3 regions of the Pseudomonas asplenii genome follow, and region 3 is predicted to be linked to each of the others. Evidence: riboswitches for the same ligand, from Rfam matches in the RefSeq annotation. Region 3 holds a riboswitch; each other region holds the start of a gene.
What was found. A riboswitch is a leader RNA that binds a small molecule or an ion and turns the genes downstream of it on or off. The one in region 3 is predicted to bind cobalamin.
Positions count from the first base shown of each region.

Region 1: it holds a riboswitch for cobalamin, as region 3 does, so the genes downstream of both, cobO (cob(I)yrinic acid a,c-diamide adenosyltransferase) here and cobW (cobalamin biosynthesis protein CobW) in region 3, are expected to answer to the same signal.
Region 2: it holds a riboswitch for cobalamin, as region 3 does, so the genes downstream of both, BLU37_RS21950 (CbtB domain-containing protein) here and cobW (cobalamin biosynthesis protein CobW) in region 3, are expected to answer to the same signal.

Region 1 covers NZ_LT629777.1:3,094,541-3,099,562, forward strand. The annotation lists gene BLU37_RS14165 (PQQ-dependent sugar dehydrogenase) at 1-761, opposite strand, end outside; gene BLU37_RS14170 (hypothetical protein) at 835-1,413, opposite strand; cobalamin riboswitch at 1,573-1,792, shown strand; gene cobO (cob(I)yrinic acid a,c-diamide adenosyltransferase) at 1,876-2,487, shown strand; gene BLU37_RS14180 (cobyrinate a,c-diamide synthase) at 2,484-3,839, shown strand; gene bluB (5,6-dimethylbenzimidazole synthase) at 3,869-4,519, shown strand; gene cbiB (adenosylcobinamide-phosphate synthase CbiB) at 4,516-5,022, shown strand, end outside.
Region 2 covers NZ_LT629777.1:4,963,250-4,968,271, reverse strand. The annotation lists gene BLU37_RS21955 (CbtA family protein) at 1-693, opposite strand, end outside; gene BLU37_RS21950 (CbtB domain-containing protein) at 716-901, opposite strand; cobalamin riboswitch at 996-1,219, opposite strand; gene BLU37_RS21945 (response regulator) at 1,351-1,707, opposite strand; gene BLU37_RS21940 (response regulator) at 1,956-5,022, shown strand, end outside.
Region 3 covers NZ_LT629777.1:4,486,865-4,491,886, forward strand. The annotation lists gene BLU37_RS20335 (glycoside hydrolase) at 1-366, shown strand, start outside; gene BLU37_RS20340 (glycosyltransferase) at 370-1,659, opposite strand; cobalamin riboswitch at 1,751-1,957, shown strand; gene cobW (cobalamin biosynthesis protein CobW) at 2,057-3,124, shown strand; gene cobN (cobaltochelatase subunit CobN) at 3,129-5,022, shown strand, end outside.

The DNA of each region.
Region 1 (5,022 bases), 1.4 Mb from region 3:
AAGATCCGGTGGCTGCGAGTGGCCGGATCGACCTCCCAGATCGCGGCGCGACCTTCCTCCTTGTCCAGGCCGTTTTCGCCGACATTGCTGTTGGAACCGACGGTGACATAGAGCCTTTTACCGTCCTGGCTGGCGATGACATTCTTTGTCCAGTGGTGATTGAGTGTGCCGCCGGGCAAGTCGATCACCTTCACCGGTTGTTCCCTGATCGCGGTTTCATCCGGCTGGTAGTGGAAGCGCAGGAGGGCGTCGGTGTCGGCGACATACAGGTCATTGCCCACCAGCGTCATGCCGAACGGCGAGTTGAGCCCTTCGATAAAGGTTGTGCGTGTTTCCGCGACCCCGTCGTGATCGCCGTCGCGCAGCAGGGTGATGCGATTCGCGCTGGGTACCCCGGCCCCTGCCTTGTCCATGACCTTGCCGGCAATCCAGCCCTTGATACCCCGGCTGTCATCGGGCTTGGCGGGCGAGTTGGTTTCGGCCACCAGGACATCACCGTTGGGCAGTACATACAGCCAGCGTGGATGATCCAGGCCTTCGGCAAATGCACTGACCTGAGTGCCGTTCGCGGCTACAGGTTTGCTGCCCTGTGGCCAGCCGACGGCGGGGGCGATGTTGACCGTGGGAAGGAGGGTCTTGTTCGGTTCCGGGAGCTTGGGCGAAGGGCCGGTGCCATCGGACACCGACAGGGTGGAGCTTTCGCCGCAAGCAGCCAATCCACTGGCGAGCAGAATGATCAGGGCGTGTTTCTGCTGGAACATGCTGAATCTCCGTCGATGCTTACGCTGGTCTAGAAGTAGAGAAGCGTAGTCGGCGCAGGTTCAATCGTTTTGCTCAGGCCTCCTTGAACAGCATGGCGATGCCGGGATGGTAGTGACCGGCCTCGTTGTGCAGCTTGCGGTAGGGATAGGGAAAGTACCAGGCCACGGCGCAGCTGTTGGCCTTTTGCAGGTCGTCGACCATATCCTGCATGTCTTCCGGGCTCGGGCTCTGCTGGGGTTTGAAGGGCGAGACGAACAGGCAGCCGAGCTTCAGGTGATGGGGATAGCTGACCTTTTTCGCATCACTGGCCACATCGAGCAGGGCCGGCATCAGGTTCAGGTTGTTGAACCGCGGCCAGCGCTGGCTGGCCCGGATATACGCCGAGGCGTCCGGCGTGGCGATATGCAGGTCGCAGCGTCCGTTGCGATCATCCTCTTCGGCCTGCTTGCGGGTCTGGAAATGCTCCAGGGTCACCATCTCGGCCGCCCAGGCTGCGGCTGACAGCAAGCCCAGGCTGGCGCGCTCGTTGAACCAGTAAGGCGCCTGGCCGTCGCCAAGTATCTGGTTATAGCGGTCAATGCAGTCTGACCAACGTTCCAGGGCGGGGCGCAGGAATTCCAGTTTCGGGTTGCTGATCGTCAAGCCTTGCATGCTGCTCACCCCTTGTTGTTATTGATCGGGTTATGGCTATTTGATATCACTTTTTTTCAGTGTGACACAAATTCTGGCGCCGGTTTATTGATCCGCGTCGTCTTTTGATCAACGGCGCACTCCTCGGCTTTATTTGACGCTCCACCCCCAACCCTCTAACCTTCGCCGATTGTTTCAGGTGCTCTGTGGCGATCCGTCGACAGAGTGAAACAGGGAAGCCGGTGAGCCCTCAGACAGGTGCGATCCCGGCGCTGCCCCCGCAACGGTAAATGAGTCAAGACTGCGCTTTTCGCCACTGTGCCGACGGCATGGGAAGGCGCGTGGTCCCGCGTTCGCGCCACTCATGAGCCCGGAGACCGGCCTGATCCATCCCACAGCGTCACGGCGGGCGATGCTGGACGGCTTCGGCCGTGCCTGTGTCTGCCCGCCGTTTGCCTTATTCAGCCCCAACGGAGAGCTGCCATGAACGAATCCCCCGATCGAGACGAGCGCCACTTGGCGCGTATGCAGCGCAAGAAGGCGGTGATCGACGAGCGTATCGCCAACGCCCCGAACGAATGTGGTCTGCTGCTGGTACTGACCGGCAACGGCAAGGGCAAGAGCAGTTCGGCGTTTGGCATGCTCGCCCGAGCCATGGGCCATGGCATGCAGTGTGGCGTGGTGCAGTTCATCAAGGGGCGTAACAGTACGGGGGAAGAGCTGTTTTTCCGCCGCTTCCCCGAGCAGGTGCGTTTTCATGTGATGGGCGAGGGCTTTACCTGGGAAACCCAGGACCGCCAGCGTGACATCGCCGCCGCCGAAGCTGCCTGGGCGGTCTCGCGGGAAATGCTCGCCAATCCGCAGATCGGTCTGGTGGTGCTCGACGAGTTGAACATCGCCCTCAAGCACGGCTATCTGGACCTGGACCAGGTCCTCGGCGATCTGCAGGCCCGGCCACCGATGCAGCACGTGCTGGTCACCGGGCGTGGGGCCAGGCCGGAACTGATCGAGCTGGCTGATACCGTCACCGAAATGGGCCTGCTCAAGCATGCATTCCAGGCCGGGATCAAGGCGCAGAAAGGCATCGAACTATGAGTCAAGCGCGTCATTGCCCGGCGGTGCTGATCGCCGCGCCGGCTTCCGGCCAGGGCAAGACCACGGTGACGGCGGCCCTGGCGCGGTTGCACCGTAGCCAGGGGCGCAAGGTCCGGGTGTTCAAGTGTGGCCCGGACTTTCTCGACCCGATGATTCACGAGCGTGCCAGTGGTGCGCCGGTGTACCAGCTCGACCTGTGGATGGTGGGGGCCGAGGAGAGCCGCCGGCTGCTCTGGGAAGCCGCTGGCGAGGCCGATCTGATCCTGATCGAGGGCGTCATGGGGCTCTTCGACGGTACGCCATCGAGCGCTGATCTGGCACGGCACTTTGGCGTACCGGTGCTGGCGGTGATCGATGGTACGGCCATGGCCCAGACATTCGGTGCATTGGCCCTGGGCCTGGCGCGCTACCAGCCGGACCTGCCGTTTGCCGGTGTACTGGCCAACCGGGTCGGCACCCAGCGTCATGCCCAACTGCTCGAAGGCAGCCTGACCGAAGGCCTGCGCTGGTACGGCGCGCTTTCCCGCGAGACCGGGATCGAGCTGCCGAGCCGTCACCTCGGGCTGGTCCAGGCCAGCGAGCTGAACGACCTGGACCGGCGTCTCGATGATGCCGCCCAAGCCCTGGGTTCCAGTTGTGAAGTCGCATTGCCGCCGCCGGTCGAATTTGCCGCGCCGCAAGCCGTCACTCTCGAGCCACTGCTGGCCGGTGTGCGTATCGCGGTGGCCCATGACGAGGCCTTTGCCTTCATCTATGGTGCCAACCTGGATCTGCTGCGTGCGCTGGGTGCCGAACTGTGCTTCTTTTCGCCGATTCATGACCGCGAGCTGCCGCAGGCCGATAGCCTTTATCTGCCGGGCGGCTATCCGGAACTGCACCACCTGACGCTGGCGCAGAACCAGCCGATGCTGGCGGCGATCCGTGCGCACCACGCCGCAGGCAAGCCGCTGCTCGCCGAGTGCGGCGGCATGCTCTATCTGCTCGATGCGTTGACCGATGTCGACGGCCAACGTGCCGAATTGCTCGGCTTGCTGGCGGGCGAGGCGGTGATGCAGAAACGCCTGGCTGCCCTGGCCTTGCAAGCCGTGGATCTGCCGGAAGGTGTGTTGCGCGGGCATACCTACCACCATTCGTTGACCACCACCGAACTGACGCCGATTGCCCGGGGAATGAGCCCCAATGGTGGGCGTGGCGCGGAGGCGGTCTACCGCGCGGAGCGCACGACCGCTTCGTATGTGCACTTTTATTTTCCGTCCAATCCTCGGGCGGTTGCCGCGTTGCTGGCGCCGCAATCCGGGGATTGCCCTTCTGATCCTGCCAAGGCCGGCGCTTTTGATGTGGACGCAGGCTGACCGGGATGCCGGAACGCTGCGAAGAGGCCATGACAGACAAGGTTTTTTCCCTGGAGGAACGCGAGGCAATCTACCGAGCCATCGCGGAGCGTCGCGATATGCGTCACTTTGCCGGAGGTACGGTGGCGCCAGCGTTGTTGGCACGGCTGCTGGAGGCGGCGCATCAGGCGCCCAGCGTGGGTCTGATGCAACCCTGGCGGTTCATCCGGATCAGCGATCGTGCGCTGCGCGGGCAGATCCAGCAGTTGGTGGAAGAGGAGCGGGTGCGTACCGCCGAGGCCTTGGGCGAGCGCTCCGATGAGTTCATGAAGTTGAAGGTCGAGGGCATCAACGATTGTGCCGAGGTGCTGGTGGCGGCGCTGATGGACGGGCGCGAACGGCACATCTTCGGTCGTCGGACGTTGCCGGAGATGGACATGGCGTCGTTATCCTGCGCGATCCAGAACCTCTGGCTGGCCTCGCGAGCCGAGGGCCTGGGCATGGGCTGGGTATCGTTGTTCGAACCGCATGCGTTGGCCGAACTGCTGGAGCTGCCAGCGGGAGCCAAGCCCGTGGCGGTGCTGTGCCTGGGGCCGGTCAAGGCATTCTACCCGGCGCCGATGCTGGTGCTGGAGGGCTGGGCGCAACCGCGACCGTTGAGTGAGTTGTTGTACGAAAATTTCTGGGGAGTGAGTCAATGAGTGTGGCGTTGTTGAGTGTCGCCGGCGTTGCGCTGGATGCGCTGCTGGGCGAACCCAAACGCTGGCATCCGCTGGTGGCGTTCGGTCGTCTGGCCGATCGCATCGAGCAACGCTTCAACGCGGGCGGCCGAGGCTGGCGCAGCCATGGCGTGACGGCCTGGGTGCTGGCGGTGGTGCCGCTGACGCTGCTGGCCACGGCCCTGTCGTGGGCGCCCTATATTGGCTGGCTCATCGAGATCCTGTTTCTCTATGCGGCCCTGGGCATGCGCAGCCTGGGCGAGCACGTGGTGCCGGTGGCCCAGGCGCTGCGCAGTGGCGATCTGGAGCTGGCGCGCCAGCGCGTGGGTTACCTGGTCAGCCGCCAGACCTCGGAGCTGGATGAGTCCGCAGTGGCCCGAGCCGCGACCGAGTCGGTGCTGGAGAATGGCAGCGATGCGATTTTCGCCGCGCTGTTCTGGTTTGCCGTTGCCGGGGTACCCGGGGTGGTGCTGTACCGGCTGAGT
Region 2 (5,022 bases), 480 kb from region 3:
GTCGTTCTTGCGGCGGAACAGCCAGGCGCTGATCAGGCCCAGGGCCAGCCAGAACACCGCGTTGGTCAGTTGCGAGGCGATCTTGAATTGCGCTTCCAGTGCTTGCGGCGCCAGGCTGGAGTGCACCTCGGGTTGCGGTGCACCGATCACATGGGGCACCACGACAATCGCCACGCCCAGCAACTTCAGCGCCCAGTGCCGACCGAAGACGAGCAGGGCAATGGCCACTGCAGTGGACGCCGCAGTACTGGCCCACCAGATCTGCCGTTGCAGCAGGTCCGCTGCTGCGGTGCCGGGCAGTTCCGGTGGCAGGCCCAGAGTTGGCGCCAGGCAGAACGTCGCGTAACCGGCCAGTCCCCATAGCAGTCCTTGGGCGGTGCGATTGGGCGCGCGCAAGGTATAGAGGCCGGCGAGCATCAGGGCGAAACCGACCGCGACCACCAGATTGCCTCCGGTGGTGGACAGCACGCGCTGCCAGCCATCTTTCGGCTCCCATGCCTCTTCAGCGTGGCCTTCATGACTGTGGCCGGCCATGGCGGCGCCGGTGTGTTCATGGGCTTCGCTGGCCGGTGCCTTCTCGTAGGTCTCTGCCTGGAGAATCAGCGGTGCGACCCAGAAGCTTTGCAGCAGGGTCAGCAGCAGCGCGGCCAGCAGTCCGCTGAAGCCCGCGGTTTGAGCAATACGCTTGATCATCGGAATGTTCTCGGCTCGCGACTCAGTGGCACGGGAAGGCTGCGCTGTGGCGCGTGTCGTGGGCCGCGTTGTGAACGGCGTCGATGTGCGAGAAGCCGGCGAAATACACCAGCAACACGCCCAATACGCTGGCGCCGATGGCGGCAACGAGACGTTGGCTCAGGGTCGATGTGGTGGTGCCGGAATGGCTGGCGACGGTAATGGACATGGCGCTCCCTCTGAAATGTCAGCAGGCGGCCAAGCGCAAGAAAACCTCGCGGGTCGGGCCCGGAGGTTTCAACAGCGCCTGCCCACCGCAGGTTTGTTATTCGATTTTCCGGGCCGGTCTCCGGGCTCGCGAGGGGTTCAGCATGGCTCGAACCTTCTGGCGTCGCCTTCCCATGCCGTGATGGCACAGTGGATCTGACGCTTCTCTCGCTTACCGTTGCGGGGGCAGCACCGGACTGGTCAGGCATGATGAAGTATCAGCCGACGCACCGGTTTCCCGTTTCACCCTGTGAAGGGCACCCAGAACAGGCGGGTAGGAAAGCATGCTCGCGTCCGTGCGTCAACTGAGCCCAAGACGCGCCGACATGTACACAGGACAGCGTTTGATGTCAGGTGAAAAGCTCAACTTAAAGTGATTTCTAGAATAAAAAATTCAATAAAAACAGTTAATTAAATGATACTTTTGATCTTATATCTCAATTTATCGATAGAAAATGGCTTGCCGATCACCTGCATTCCCTCGGGTACCTCGATGCTTTCGGCGTAGCCGCTGGCAAACAGAATCGACAGGTCTGGGCGCATCTGCCGTGCCGTTTTCGCCAAGTCACGGCCATCCATGCCGGGCAGGCCGACATCGGTCATCAACAGATCGATGGACGTGGTGGGGTCATTGAGAATCTCCAGCGCTGTATCGCTGTCACCGGCTTCCAGCACCGTGAACTCCAGTTCCTCCAGCACATCGACAATCAACATGCGGACAATGGCGTCGTCTTCGACAACGAGGATGGTGGAGCGGGCTGCAGACATAATGGTTTTCCCAAAAAATGAAGGCGGGACAGGATTGCCTGTCTCTTGTATTGGTCAGCGGCGAAGCGCTACTCGTTCTCTTTCTTATACAAAAAACATTAGCTGTATAAGTGTGGCAGCATAGCGGGTCTGGTTGATGCTGGGCAGTGCACTGCCGGAAAATGCCTTCTACGCTGTGAGAAAGATGAATCTTTTTTTCAGAATTACGGCAAACTCCTTAATTTTCAAGACTTCCTCCGGGGCCCGAAATGAATTCACCGTCTTCGGTTGATGAGCACAGCTTCCGCAAACTCCTGAGTCGCAACGTCAGCCTGCCGCTGGGGGTGGGTGTGCTCAGTGCGGTGTTTTTCGTCTCTCTGATCACTTACCTGCTCTCAGTGATCCAGTGGGTGCAGCACACGGATAGGGTGATCAATAACGTCAACGAAGCGATGAAGCTGTCCGTCGACCTGGAAACCGGCATGCGCGGTTTCCTGATCACCGGCGATGAGCACTTTCTCGATCCCTATGAAGTTGCCAAACCGAAGATCGTTGCAGGGCTACGCGGCTTGCAGGAGCTGGTGGCGGACAACCCGCAGCAGGTCGATCGCTTCCGGCGTATCGAAGCGTTGCAGGATGCCTGGACCGAATACGCGCAATCGATGATCGATCTGCAGCGCGCCAAGGGCGACTACCGCGAAGCGGTCAAGGCGGGGCGTGGCAAGCGCCTGGCCGACGAAATCCGCAGCGAATATGAAAATGCCATTCAGACCGAGCAACAGCTGCGCTTGGCTCGCAACGAGGATGTCAGTCGCACGACCCTGTGGACGATCGGGCTCTATCTGTTCTTCGTGCTGGGGCTGAGTGCATTCCTGGCTTATACGGGAAGAAAGAATTTATTAGACCTTTCAAATACTTATGCGAAAAATCTCGCGTTGCAGCTCAAGAGTTCCGAGCACCTCGAGAAGCAGGCATGGTTGCGTAGCGGCCAGACCGAACTGGCCTCGCAAATGCTCGGTCAGTTGGGCTTGGGCCCGCTGGGCCGCAATATCCTGCAATTCTGTGCCCGCTATATGGGAAGTGTCGTTGCCGCGGCCTATGTGCGTGAGGAGCATGGTGGGTTCAGGCGAATCGCCACGTATGGCTTTTCCCGTGAACAGGAACAGCAACGGCTGGACGTCTTCGGCGACGAGGGGGTGGTCGGTCAGGTGGCGACTCAGGCACGGCTGATTCGCCTCGACGAGGTCCCGGAGGATTATTTCAAGGTCAGCTCCGGTCTTGGCGAAGGTTTGCCGCGCAGCGTGCTGGTGGCACCGACCACCAATGACGGAGAGGTCAATGGCGTGATCGAGCTGGGTTTCCTGCGTGCCCTCGACGAACGCGATATCGAGTTGCTGGAACTGCTTGCCAGCAGCATCGGCACCTCCATCGAGGCGGCCCGCTACCGTCAGCGTCTGCAGGAAGTCCTGGCCGAAACCCAGCAACTCAACGAAGAGCTGCAGGTCCAGCAGGAAGAACTCAAGACCGCCAACGAAGAGCTGGAAGAACAATCCCGGGTGCTCAAGGAATCCCAGGCACATCTGGAAACCCAGCAGGCCGAATTGGAACAGAGCAACGAGCAACTGGCCGAACAGCGCGATGCCCTGGATCACAAGAACAGTGAGCTGAACCTGGCCCAGGTCGAACTCGAAGAACGTGCCGAGCAGTTGCAGCGTTCGAGCAAGTACAAGTCCGAATTCCTCGCCAACATGTCCCATGAGTTGCGCACACCGCTCAACAGCTCGCTGATCCTGGCCAAGCTGCTCGCGGAAAACCCTCAGGAAAACCTCACCGACGAGCAGGTCAAGTTCGCCGAGTCGATCTATTCCGCCGGCAACGACCTGTTGAACCTGATCAATGACATTCTCGACATCGCCAAGGTCGAGGCGGGCAAGCTCGAAGTCCGCCCGGAGAACACCAGCGTGGCACGGCTGGTGGAAAGTCTGGGCAATCTGTTCCTGCCGTTGGCCAAGGACAAGGGCCTGGTATTCAGTGTACTGATCGAGGAGGGCGCGCCCGAAACGCTGTTCACCGACCGCCAGCGACTGGAGCAAGTGCTCAAGAACCTGTTGTCGAACGCCGTGAAGTTCACCGAGAAAGGCCAGGTCAGCCTGACCGTTTCCAGTCGGCCCGGCGTCGGTATCGTCTTCAGCGTGCGCGATACTGGCATCGGCATCGCCGCCGAACAGCACGCAACCATCTTCGAGGCGTTCCACCAGGCCGACGGCACCACTAACCGGCGTTACGGTGGCACCGGTCTGGGTCTGTCGATTTCCCGCGACCTGGCGGCGCTGCTCGGTGGTTCGATCAGTGTCGCCAGTGAACCGGGCCAAGGGAGTGTCTTCACCCTGGCGTTGCCACGCGAATACACCATGGCCCACAGTGATGCGCCGCTGGTCCCGCCAGCAGCTCATGTGCTGCCGCCGTTGGTGCCCAGCCCGCGCAGAGAGCTGCCGGCGGCGCTCGATACGCCGATCGAACGCTTTGCCGACGATCGCGACAAGGCGCCCTTCGAAACCCGCAGCATCCTCGTGATCGAGGATGAACCGAGCTTTGCCCAGATCCTCTACGACCTGGCCCACGAGCTGGGCTACCAGTGCCTGGTCGCGCACGGTGCCGATGAAGGCTTTGCACTGGCTGCGCAGTTCATTCCGGATGCGATCCTGCTGGACATGCGCCTGCCCGATCATTCGGGGCTGACCGTGCTGCAGCGCCTCAAGGAACTGGCGCCGACCCGGCATATCCCGGTGCATGTGATTTCCGTGGAAGACCGCGTCGAGGCCGCCATGCACATGGGCGCCATGGGCTATGCGGTCAAGCCGACCACGCGCGAGGAACTCAAGGAAGTCTTCTCCCGCCTCGAGGCCAAGCTGACCCAGAAGGTCAAGCGCGTGTTGCTGGTCGAGGACGACGACCTGCAGCGTGACAGCATTGCCCGGCTGATCGGCGACGATGACATTCAGATCACTGCGGTGGGGCTTGCCCAGGAGGCTCTGGACCTGTTGCGCGAGCATGTCTACGACTGCATGATTATCGACCTGAAATTGCCGGACATGCTCGGCAACGAGCTGCTCAAGCGTATGTCCACGGACGATATCCGCTCGTTCCCGCCAGTGATCGTCTACACCGGACGCAACCTGACCCGTGACGAAGAAGCTGACCTGCGCAAGTATTCGCGCTCGATCATCATCAAGGGCGCGCGTTCGCCGGAGCGCCTGCTCGATGAAGTGACGTTATTTCTGCACAAAGTCGAATCGACGTTGTCCAATGAACGCCAGCGCATGCTCAAGACCGCGC
Region 3 (5,022 bases):
TTCTCCAGCGAGAAGGAAACCACCGCCCTGTTGCAGTTGCTGTACATGGTGCCGCCGTTGTATCACCTCAATGCGCAGGTGCTGGCGCGCGACCTGCCGTTCATCCGTGCCTATGACAAGGTGTTCCGGCCGTTGCACGAGCGGTTGTTCACCGAACGCCTGAGTGATTTCCAGGTGCTCTCGGACGATCGTCAGGTGCAGCGCACCGCGTTCAGCGACGGCACGTTGATCACCGTGAACTTCTCCCGGAAAACCGCGCGCTCGCCGGAAGGCCGGTTATTGCCGCCGCGATCGGCTCTGGTCCTGGCGCCGGGCCAGGTCCTGCAACTGATCGAGGTCGCCAGGCTTTTTGCGCCGCCGAGCTGAGTCTCAGGCGTTGCGGTTCTTCGCCTCGATCCACTGGGCCATGTACTGGGTGCTCTTGTGGTGATGGTGACGCAGCATCGCCCCGGTGAAATTGTCGCGCCGATGCCGGGCCAACTGCTGCTGGCATTGCTGGATGCGCTCGATCAGCGCCGGGCCGTGCTGGCGTCGCTCGTAGCGATCGGCCAGCAGCGTCTGGCCGTCGGCCTGGGCCTGTTGCCAGGCCTGTGGGTCCTGGTACAACCGGACAGCGGCGCGGGCCAGGTCCTGGGCAGTGGTTTCGATAGCACCGGGCCAGGGGAGATCACCGTGCATGGCTTCGGCGCCGATCGGCGTGGTGATACTTGGCGTTCCGCAGAGCATCGCATCGGCGAGCTTGCCCTTGATCCCCGCACCAAAGCGTAGCGGTGCCAGACAGATGCGTGCCGCGCTCATCACCTCCAGGGCGTCTTCGGCCCAGTTCAGCACGTGAAAACCCTGGGCCGGGTTATGCAGTGCGGTGGCCTTGGGCGGTGTATAGGCGCCATAGACATGCAATTGTGCGCTTGGCAGCTGCTGGCGGATCAACGGCCAGAGGGTGGTTTTCATCCAGAGCACCGCATCCCAGTTCGGCGCGTGACGGAAATTGCCGATGCTCAGGAAGTGCGCGCGCTCCTCGAAGGGGCGGAACGCAGCAGGTGGCTCGAGCATCAGCGGGCACCAGTGCAGCAGCGCTGGCGGTAGTCGGAACTGCTCGGTCAGCAAGCGGATCTCGACATCGGAAATCATCAGGCTCAGGTCCGAACGGTAGATCGCCGCGATTTCCCGTTGGGCCTGGTCGGTATAGCTCATCAACTCGAAGACTTCCGGCAGGTCCGGGGCGAACAGCGCGCTGAAGTCATTCGGGTCCTGATCGGCCTTCAGGCGTTCCTTGAGCTGCTGCTGGCGGGCATCGCGCAGGCTTTGCAGGTCTGCGGTTTCCAGCACGCGCAGGGCGTCGGGGCAGTGCTTTTCGACCCGCCAGCCGAACTGCTCCTCCATCATGAACCGGTCGAACAGCACCACGTCCGGGCGCAGGGCGCTGATGAACGTGTCGAAACTGCTGTTGTTGAGTTCGATGGCCTGTTCGTCGATGCCCAGGCTGCGCAGGTCGGCCTTGTGTTCGCCGACACTGGCCGGGCTGGCGAAGGTGATGTGCCAGCCCGCCGCGAGGAAACTCTCGAGAATCTGCATCATGTGCCCACCCGCAGCCGAGGAACGGGGCTCGGGCCAGACATAACCGATGACCAGGACGGTGGTGGTGTCGGTGGCACTCATGGGCAGCGATTCCTTGAAACGGGCAGGGCGGGAGAAAGGGGCGCAATTAAACCACAGCGGCCGTCGAGATTGACCTGTTCCCGCGCACTGCGTAGCCTTGCAGCTTCGAGGTTCTTCGGCGTCCGGCCGAAGCTAAGATGGGAACGCGGCAAGCCGCGGCTGCCCCCGCAACTGTAAGCGGTACGAGTGTCTTGCCTGGCCACTGCCCCTCGGGGTGGGAAGGCGCAAGACCCGGTGATCGAGCGACTGCCGACACCCAACCGCGAGCCAGGAGACCTGCCTCGTCACAGAATTTCACTTAAACCGGGCGGGGTGATCCGGTGGCGAACCTATCCGCGCCTGTTCCGGGCGGCGGTTCTCGTCCCGTATGCCCGCTATTTTGCCAAGGGGCATCCCGATGAAAACACTGGCCAAGCTTCCCGTCACCATCGTCACCGGCTTCCTCGGTTCGGGCAAGACCACCTTGCTGCGCCATATGCTGGACAATGCCCAGGGCCGTCGCATCGCCGTGATCGTCAACGAGTTCGGCGAACTCGGCATCGACGGCGAAATCCTCAAGCAATGCTCCATCGGTTGTACCGAAGAAGAGGCGGTTGGCCGTGTGTTCGAGCTGGCCAACGGTTGCCTGTGCTGCACCGTGCAGGAAGAGTTCTTCCCGGTGATGCGCGAGTTGGTGGCTCGGCGTGGCGATCTTGACCATATCCTCATCGAAACCTCCGGCCTGGCGCTGCCCAAGCCGCTGGTCCAGGCTTTCCAGTGGCCGGAAATCCGCAGCGCCTGCACGGTCGATGCGGTGATTACCGTGGTCGACAGTCCGGCCGTGGCCGCCGGCACCTTCGCCGCGTTCCCCGACCAGGTGGACGCCCAGCGCAAACTCGATCCGAACCTGGATCACGAGTCGCCGCTGCACGAACTGTTCGCCGACCAGTTGTCGAGCGCCGACCTGGTGATCCTCAACAAGGCTGACCTGATCGCCGCCGAAGACCTGGCCAGGGTGCGCCTGGAAGTCGCCGAGGAACTGCCGCCAGCAGTGAAAATCGTCGAGGCCAGCAGCGGTCGCCTGCCGCTGGACGTGCTGCTCGGTCTGGGAGCCGGCTCCGAAGAGCACATCGACGGTCGCCACAGTCACCATGATCATCACCACGACGGCGACGATCATGACGACCACGATCACGATGCCTTCGACTCGATCTCCATCGACCTGCCACAAGCTGACGAAAGTCTGCTGCTCGATGCCCTGACGCAACTGGTGATCAAGCATGGCATTCTGCGGATCAAGGGTTTCGCGGCGATTCCGAACAAGCCGATGCGCCTGCTGATCCAGGGCGTAGGCAGCCGTTTCGACAAGCACTTCGACCGCGCCTGGGGCGCTGACGAGCCGCGCGTCACCCGCCTGGTGCTGATCGGCCAGGAACTCGACGCCACGCTGCTCGAATCGACCCTGCGCGCCGCGCTGACGGCTTGACCCCATGCACCTGCTCAGGACCCAGCCCGGCGGTTTCGTGTCGGACGACAACATTGCCGACCTTGGCCAAACCCCTGCCGAGCTGGTGATCCTGTGCAGCGGCGATTCCAGCCTGGCCTTGCTCGCCGAAGCCGCGCAACAACTGCCGGCCGATTATCCCAGCTTGCGTCTGGCAAACCCGATGCAGGTCCAGAATCATGCCTCGGTCGACCTCTATGTCGACCAGGTGCTGCAACACGCCAAGGTGATCCTGCTGTCATTGCATGGCGGTATCGGCTATTGGCGCTACGGTATCGAACGCCTGGTGCAACTGGCCGAGCGTGGCGTGACGCTGATCCTGGTCCCGGGCGATGATCGGCCCGACCCGGAACTGAGCGCCCTGGGCAATGTGGCGGCAGCCGAGGCCGAGCGGCTCTGGCACTTCCTGCGTCAGGGCGGCCTGGGCAACGCGCTGCAGTTGTTTCGCTGCCTGGCCAGCGGCTGGCTGGGGCGCGATTACCCCTGGCAGGAGCCCCGGGCGTTGCCTCGTACGGCGATCTATTACCCGCAGCGGGTCGATGCGCAACTGGCTGACTGGCGCGCCGAGTGGCAAACCGGGCAGCCGGTGGCGGCGCTGCTGTTCTATCGTTCGCACCTGCAGGCGGCCAATACCGCCTTTGTCGATGTGTTCTGCCAGCGGCTCCAGGCGGCCGGCCTGAATCCGTTGCCAATCGCCGTGGCCAGTCTCAAGGAGCCCGGCTGTCTGGCGGTGGTCGAGGACTGGCTGGACGAGGTTTCGGCAGCGGTGATCCTCAATACCACCGGTTTTGCCCAGTCGACTCCCGAGGCGCCGCACCTGCGACCGTTCCGGCGCGACATCCCGGTAATCCAGGCGATCTGTGCCCAGGACAACGAGCCCGGCTGGCAAGCCAGCGAGCAGGGCCTGGGGCCGCGGGACCTGGCGATGCACATCGCCTTGCCGGAACTGGACGGGCGGATCATCAGCCGACCGATCAGCTTCAAGGACCTGGCCTGGCGCAGCGAGCGCAGCCAGAGTGACGTGGTCTGCTACCGTGCCCAGCCCGAGCGCATGGACTTCGTCGCCGCCCTGGCCCGGCGCTGGGTCGATCTGGCCCGGTTGGACAATGGCGACAAACGTATTGCCCTGGTCCTGGCCAACTACCCGACCCGTGATGGGCGCATCGGTAACGGTGTCGGCCTGGACACCCCGGCGGCGGCGCTGAACATCCTGCGGGCACTGCAGAAACAGGGCTATCCGGTGGGGACCGAGCTGCCGGCGAGCGGCACCGCTCTGATCCAGGAACTGCTCGGCGGGGTCAGCAACGATCTCGACAGCCTTGACCTGCGCCCCTGCAAACAAAGCCTGGCATTGGCGGAATACCAGGCAGAGTTCGAACGACTGCCCGAGGCCAATCGCCAGGCGGTCCTGGCCCGTTGGGGCGCTGTAGAAAACGATCCGATGTTTCGCGACGGGCGGATGATGGTCGCCGGGTTGCGTCTGGGCCTGACGTTCGTCGGCATCCAGCCGGCCCGGGGTTATCAGGTCGACCCGAGTGCGGTCTACCACGACCCGGACCTGGTACCACCCCATGGCTACCTGGCGTTCTATTTCTGGCTGCGCCAGCAGTATGGCGCCCATGGCGTGATCCACGTCGGCAAGCATGGCAACCTCGAATGGTTGCCGGGCAAGGGCGTCGGTCTTTCGGAAAACTGCTGGCCGGATGCACTGCTGGGGCCGCTGCCGAATATCTATCCGTTCATCGTCAACGACCCGGGCGAGGGTGCCCAGGCCAAACGTCGGACCCAGGCGGTGATCATCGACCACCTGATGCCGCCGCTGACCCGCGCCGAAACCTACGGTCCGCTGCGCGACCTGGAACTGCTGGCCGACGAATACT